Luteolibacter sp. Y139: one gene and its partner. The protein of the gene in region 2 interacts with the protein of the main gene of each other region in a pairwise test. Links are inferred from orthologs where the notes say so. Each region holds a gene or a part of one and is shown on either strand. Other genes may lie near its edges.

Region 1 (3,080 bases), on a different replicon or contig from region 2:
TGCACCAGTAGAAGAATGCCAGTCCGCCGGCCAGGAGCACGTCGCCAAAGCGCCGCATCGTTTCCTTCGCGCCGAGATACACGCCGCTCCCGGAAATGAGGAACGAACCCAAATACAACGCCGCCAGACGCACACCCGCCGGCAAGTCGCGGATCCAATTCTTGTAGGCGAAATTCCCCAGTAGCACGAGCCCGGTCACCAGCAGCGCAATGCCCAGCCGGACCAACCAAATCCGCCCGAAGCGCAGCTCGAAGGAGCCTTTCTCCGCGGGTGGAGGTAGCGGAAGAGGTGAAGGCAGCGGTGCCTGTGGTGCAATGGATTCCCACTCGCGCGGGGGCGGGGAGGAGGCAGGGGCCTTTGCGGTGACAGCGGCGGCTGCGGCCTTTGCGGCGGCCAGCGCCGGGGCAATGGACTCCCACTTGGCCGGTGGCTCGGGAACCTCTTCGGCAACCGTCGGTGGCAGCATGGGAGGAGCTTCTTCCGGAGCTTCCGGCTGAACAAACGCGGGCGCTGCCTGTGGCGTCAGCCGTTGTTCCAGCGCGTGAATGGACCGCCGGATCTCGATCATTTCGGCAGCTCGTCCCCGGGCAAGTGCATCCACCCGCTCGTTGAGCCGCTGAAGTTCACGCCTGTAGCTCTCGGTTTCTTTGTCTGTCACCGTCCGTTTTTACCTTCCGGGCGTCGCGTTCCATCCATTGAGAAATCGGAGGGAAACATCGCGAAAAACGAAGACGCGCCCTGAACGTCGGAAATGGGAAAGGCACTTTTTTGTTCGCCCGAACATCTTTTGTTGACGTCAGCCGCCTTCCCTGAGAGAAGTTCGCCCGAACACTTCCTGACACCATGGCCAAGACCCTAGAAGACGCATCAGACAAACTCGCAGACGCCCGCAAACGCAATTTGGATATGGCTATCTCCAGCATCCAGAAGGAGTTCGGCGAAGCCGCCATCATGCGGATGGGCGACGGACACCGCGTGGATGTGGACGTCATCCCGACCGGCAACCTGCTCATCGACCGCGCCCTCGGCGTCGGTGGTTTCCCCCGCGGCCGCATCATCGAGGTGTTCGGCCCGGAATCCTCCGGTAAGACGACTCTCACCCTCACCGCGATCGCCCAAGCCCAGAAAAAGGGTGGCCTGGCCGCCTTCATCGACGTCGAGCACGCCCTCGACCCTCAGTACGCCAAGATGCTCGGCGTGAATCTCGATGACCTGCTCGTTTCCCAACCCTCGTCCGGTGAAGAGGCCCTGCAAATCTGTGAGGCTCTGGTCCGCTCGAATGCCATCGACGTCATCGTCCTCGACTCCGTCGCTGCGCTGGTGACCAAGCAGGAACTCGATGGCGAAATCGGCGACTCCACCGTGGGTGCCCAAGCCCGTCTGATGAGCGCCGCGATGCGCAAGCTGACCAGCTTCATCTCCAAGGCTCGCACCGTCTGCATCTTCACCAACCAGATCCGCGAGAAGATCGGCGTGATGTTCGGCAACCCGGAAACCACTCCCGGCGGCCGCGCGCTGAAGTTCTTCGCTTCCGTCCGCGTCGACATCCGCCGCATCGGCCAGATCAAGGCGACTGACGGCACCGTCCAAGGCAGCCGCACCAAGATCAAGGTCGTGAAGAACAAGGTCGCACCACCCTTCGCGGAGTGCGAGTTCGACATCATGTACAACGAGGGCATCTCCTCGGTCGGATCGCTGCTCGACCTCGCGCTGGAAATGGACCTGATCCAGAAGCGCGGCTCGTGGTTCGCCTACAATGGCGCCCAACTGGCCCAAGGCCGCGACGCTGCCAAGGAAGCGCTCAAGGCGGACGAAGCACTCTACAACGAGCTCAGCGAGAAGGTTCGCGAAAAGCTCGATACGGCGAAGAAGAAGTAGTCCCTGCTGCTCTGACAAAATCTGCGAGCCCGGGTGGGTTCGCGTTCGATGAAGCGGTGGTCCTCACGGGCCGCCGCTTTTGTGTGACCGGTGGATGCCAGCCGGGCACTCCAGTAATTCCAGTATCTATACATCCGGGAATAGTGGAGTCGTGCCTCAGGTCGCTGGACAAAGCAGACCGCTCCGGCGTCGCTGCTCAGTAGTTCAAGCGCGCCTCTTGGGTGCCGCTGAGAATCTTTACGTCGCCGGCGGCCTTTCCGCTGCCAAGGAACTGGTAGCCCATGGTGCCCGTCGTATCCGCTTCGTAGTGCCGGGTGATCGTCTTGGTCGGCGTCCTGAGAACGAACAGCCACTGGTGGGAGCGCCCTGCCAATTTCACACGCTTCATTTCCAGCGACCAGGTGGTGCCGTTCTCGTTCAGCTTGCCAGAGTCGAAGATGATGAAGTTGGGAGAGTAGGCCTGGATTTTGATGCGCTTGGCGTTCGCATTCGCTCCGAAGGTGCCGAGAAACTGATAGGTGAGGCTCTCGCCGTTTTTGGCCAGCGGCAGATCGTCGAAACCTGGCACCAGGAGATCCGCATCCACGGAACCCGCGGGCGACGGAAGCTCGGCCGTCACGAGATTGCTGGCCACGACCGAGGACAGCGCCTTCTCACCGGCGAACGGGCGCGAGCCGTAGACGCCGTTTGCCAAAACCTTCCCGTCCACCGCCAGCTTATCTGTTTCGGAAGGCTGGCCACCGCCAAAGGCCGTGCCGAACCGGCCGTTGCCGGGAAAGACCGGCTGGCCGAGGATCACGCTCTGGAGCACGTCTGACTGACCCAGCCACTGCGGCTCATCGCCGCGTGGCGCATCACTGGCGATCCCACCGGACGGGGTGTTCGCCCAGAGACGCTTGAGGCCGACCTGGGTGAAGAATCCATCCGGGCCCAGTGCTTCGAAGAAGACGTGATTGCCATTGTATTCCGCGATCCGCGGATCCTTCACCGAATGAGTCTTCCCTTCGTGCTGGATCAGCAGCAGATCGCCGAGGATGTAGATCCGGCTCACCAGCGTGACTCCCAGCGGCACCTTGTTTCCAGGCATGACCTTCGAGTAAATCGTCTGCCAGCCGGCGCTTCCCGGGCTGCCGACCTCGACATTCACCGTATTCCGGTTCAGCCGGATATGGATCAAATCGGTCTCGATCACGCCGGTGGTC
Region 2 (3,285 bases):
GAGGGGCCGATCGAGCTGGACTTGCGTCCGGCGGATTGGGAAGCGCACGGTCATGGAGCTGATCCGGCTTTCGAAGATACGGTATTGCATGTGGTTTTCGGCGACGGCGGACCGAAGAGCTTCACCCGCACGCTCGGCCATCGCGACGTGCCGAGGGTAATCATTCCCAGGGATTTGTTAGAGGAAGCGCTCCAACATCCGCGGAGCGAGACGGCGATCGCAAAGCCGGGACGCTGCGTGCATCCGCTGGCGGCGATGCCACCGGTGGCCGTGGCCCATTTATTGCGCGAGGCAGCGGAGCATCGGGCGGCGCGGAAGGCGGCCCGTTTCGCAAGGATCGCCGATGCCCATGGTCGCGATGCCGCACTCTATCAGGCGGTGGCGGAAACACTTGGCTATCGCGCGAATGCGCTCGCGATGAGGCTGCTTTCGCAGCGGATGCCGCTCTCGGCACTACGCGAAGATCCTGCGCACACCGAGGCGCTGCTGTTTGGTGCCGCCGGCTTTCTCTCGCCGGATCTCCATGAGAAGGCACCGGCGGACACCCGCGAGCACCTGCGCGGCTTATGGGAAACCTGGTGGAAGGCGCGCGGCCAGTGGGAGTCCACCCATGCGATCCCGTGGAAGGCGGGTGGCCAGCGGCCGGCGAATCATCCGCACCGGCGTGTGGCGGCGCTCGCTGCGGTGGTCCGCGAGTGGCCGAAATTCCGGAAGCTCGCCACGTCACGGCCGCTCGATGCGGATGCGCTGGTGAAGTTCCTGTCGAAGCTCGATGACCCGTTCTGGACGAAGCGCTACACGCTGGCGTCCGCGGCGACGGCACAGCCGCTGGCCTTGTTCGGAAAGGCGCAGGCGGTTGAATTGCTGGCGAATCACTTGTTCCCGCTCGCCTTGCATGAAGGCGAACCTTTCGACTGCTACTTGAAGCTCGCCGCCGGTGCGCGGAATGAGAAGGTCCGGCGTTGTGCGATCCGGCTATTCGGCAGCGAGGACGCCGCGGCGACGTGGCTGAAGAAGGCCGCGCACCATCAAGCGCTGCTGCAGATTTACCGCGACTTCTGCCTGGAAGACGCGAGCGATTGCGCCGATTGCCCGTTCCCGGAACAGCTCGGGCAGTGGCGATCCTAGTTTTGGTATCCTTGTCTCCCCCATGACCCACCTCGAAGCCCTCGTCGCCCTCAATCTGCTGCCGAAGATCGGACCGGTGCGGGTCCGCCGTCTGTTAGAACGATTTGATTCCGCCGAGGACGTGCTCAGCGCGACGAAGGACAAACTGATGCAGGTGGATGGCATCGGAGCGGAAACAGCGGGCATTCTCCTGAAATGGCAGGATCACGCCGATCCTTCGAAGGAGCTGCTAGAAGTGAAGCAGCGCGGGCTTTCGCTGGTCACCCCTGCGGATCCCACGTTTCCCCCGGCATTGCGACAGGCTTACGATGCGCCTCTTTTCCTCTACGTCTGGGGGAAGTTGGAAGAACGCGACCGCCATGCGATCGGCGTGGTCGGCACGCGGCGCATCACTCACTACGGCCGCGAGGCGACTAAGAAGCTCTCCTATCAACTCGCGCACGCCGGGTTCACGATCGTGTCCGGCCTGGCCCGTGGTGTTGATACGGTGGCGCATGAGGCGGCGCTCGCTGCGGGCGGCCGCACGGTGGCGGTGCTGGGCTCGGGATTGGCCAAGCTCTTCCCCGCCGAAAACCTCGGGCTTGCCGAGAAGATCGCCTCCGGCCATGGCGCGGTGGTAAGCGAGTTCCCGCTTCACACCGCGCCGGACAAGCAGACCTTCCCGCAGCGAAATCGCATCGTGGCCGCATGGTCGGAGGCGCTGCTGGTGACCGAGTGCCCGGCGTGGTCCGGCTCGCTGATCACCGCGAATCTCGCCAGCGACTACGGCCGGCCGGTCTATGCCGTGCCGGGGCCGATCAATGCGCCGACCTCCACCGGCTGCAACAAGCTGATCCGGGACGGCGCGACGCTGGTGATGGACGCCAGCGACATCGCCGACGACCTCGGCGAGCTGCCCTTCGCCCGGCAGTCATCCGTCAAGGAAGCCGACAGCCAAGCCGTGCCCGAGCTTCCGCCGGAGGAGGCGAAGGTTTTCTCGGCACTCGGCGAGGGAGAATCGGGCGTGGACCGCTTGATCGAACGGACCGGACTGCCCGCCCAAACGGTCTCGGCCACGCTCATGAAGCTGGAGATGCGGAGGTTGGTCCGGGCGCTGCCGGGGTTCCGTTACGTGAAGCGATGAATTCGACGCAGTCATCGCTCTTCAGGCGCTCGATCTTTGTTCTCTTCTTGGGATGGCCGGGAATGATCCTCTGGCTTTGCGGCTTTGTCACCTTCATCGGCAGCGTCGCTGCCACGTCGGTCGGCTTGGACATCTTTTGGCCTGACGGAGCAATCCACATTGGAGCATCGGCGGCGGTTTCCTGCGTTGGCTTCCTGATGTTCCACGCCGGCAGATTTCTCACCGGGGCGCACTACGAACTCCTTCCCACCAGACGACTTCCCGCACTCATCGGCTACCAATTCACGGCGTTTCTGCTCGGAGGAATCTTCATAGGTTGCCTGTCTGGCCTAGTAGTCGACCTGTTCAGCGGAACCTTTGATTTGCGACTGGCCGCCATGATCCTCGTCGCCGCCTCGGGTTGCATTGCCATTACCGTGTTTTACCGTTCCCACAGAAAAAAATGGGTCTCGGAAGAGAAGGAAGAACGCTTCTGAAACCACCCACCTGCCGGGCGATCCGGGTCCATTTCCGCAAATTTTTCCCTACGGGATCCTAGCCGGTCTCAGGAAGCCGTTGCCAAGTTGCCCCCGGCCCGCCTAGCGCCTTACCATCAGACGCCATGCCTCCGTTTGTCCGCGCCATCGCATTCCTCCTCATCGGGATTCCCGGCGGCCTCATGTGGATTGTCGGGATGGTCTCTTGCCTCTTCTCCTCTTGGGCGCTCGTGAAATGTCCGCCCGGCGAGCAGCTCCCGGCGCTCATTTTTTTGGCAGGATCAGTCGTCTGCTCTGCGATCGGCTTCGCCATGGTCGCCACCGTGGAGATGATCAATGGCGGCAAGCGGTATCGGATGCCACGTGCGAGGCTCCCCGGCTATCTCGGCCTCGAGCTACTCGAGGGGTTGCTGGCCGTCGCAGTCGTGGGCGGTGCCCTCGCCGCAATGTGCTCGCTTGCGGACAAAAAAGCGATGCTCTGCTTGGTTTGGACGTTATTTGAGGCAATCATGATTCTCTTGCTGGTGACAACCCACCGAACCCTCCGGTCAAAGGGGA

Evidence for each region.
Region 1: the proteins of dprA (region 2) and recA interact in binary tests that used the Bacillus subtilis proteins (3 or more experiments, as listed by UniProt). The link is inferred for Luteolibacter sp. Y139 from one-to-one orthologs.

The regions. Positions count from the first base shown.
Region 1 is NZ_JBBUKT010000012.1:45,968-49,047, reverse strand. What follows is about bases 96-2,860. They hold recA (recombinase RecA), read left to right. Parts: upstream 96-843; coding sequence 844-1,878; downstream 1,879-2,860. Other genes in these bases: WKV53_RS23710 (hypothetical protein), read right to left, coding at 2,075-2,860; WKV53_RS23720 (DUF2339 domain-containing protein), read right to left, coding at 96-658. Outside these bases: more of WKV53_RS23720, read right to left, coding at 1-95; more of WKV53_RS23710, read right to left, coding at 2,861-3,080. UniProt on the Bacillus subtilis protein: Multifunctional protein involved in homologous recombination, DNA repair and competence.
Region 2 is NZ_JBBUKT010000008.1:200,265-203,549, reverse strand. Bases 231-3,200 are described here. They hold dprA (DNA-processing protein DprA), read left to right. Parts: upstream 231-1,150; coding sequence 1,151-2,251; downstream 2,252-3,200. Other genes in these bases: WKV53_RS19510 (hypothetical protein), read left to right, coding at 2,853-3,200; WKV53_RS19515 (hypothetical protein), read left to right, coding at 2,314-2,727; WKV53_RS19525 (DUF2851 family protein), read left to right, coding at 231-1,128. In the rest of the region: more of WKV53_RS19525, read left to right, coding at 1-230; more of WKV53_RS19510, read left to right, coding at 3,201-3,285. UniProt on the Bacillus subtilis protein: Protein that helps load RecA onto ssDNA during transformation. Binds cooperatively to circular ssDNA, is able to bridge different segments of DNA. Favors the loading of RecA onto SsbA- or SsbB-coated ssDNA and formation of RecA-DNA filaments.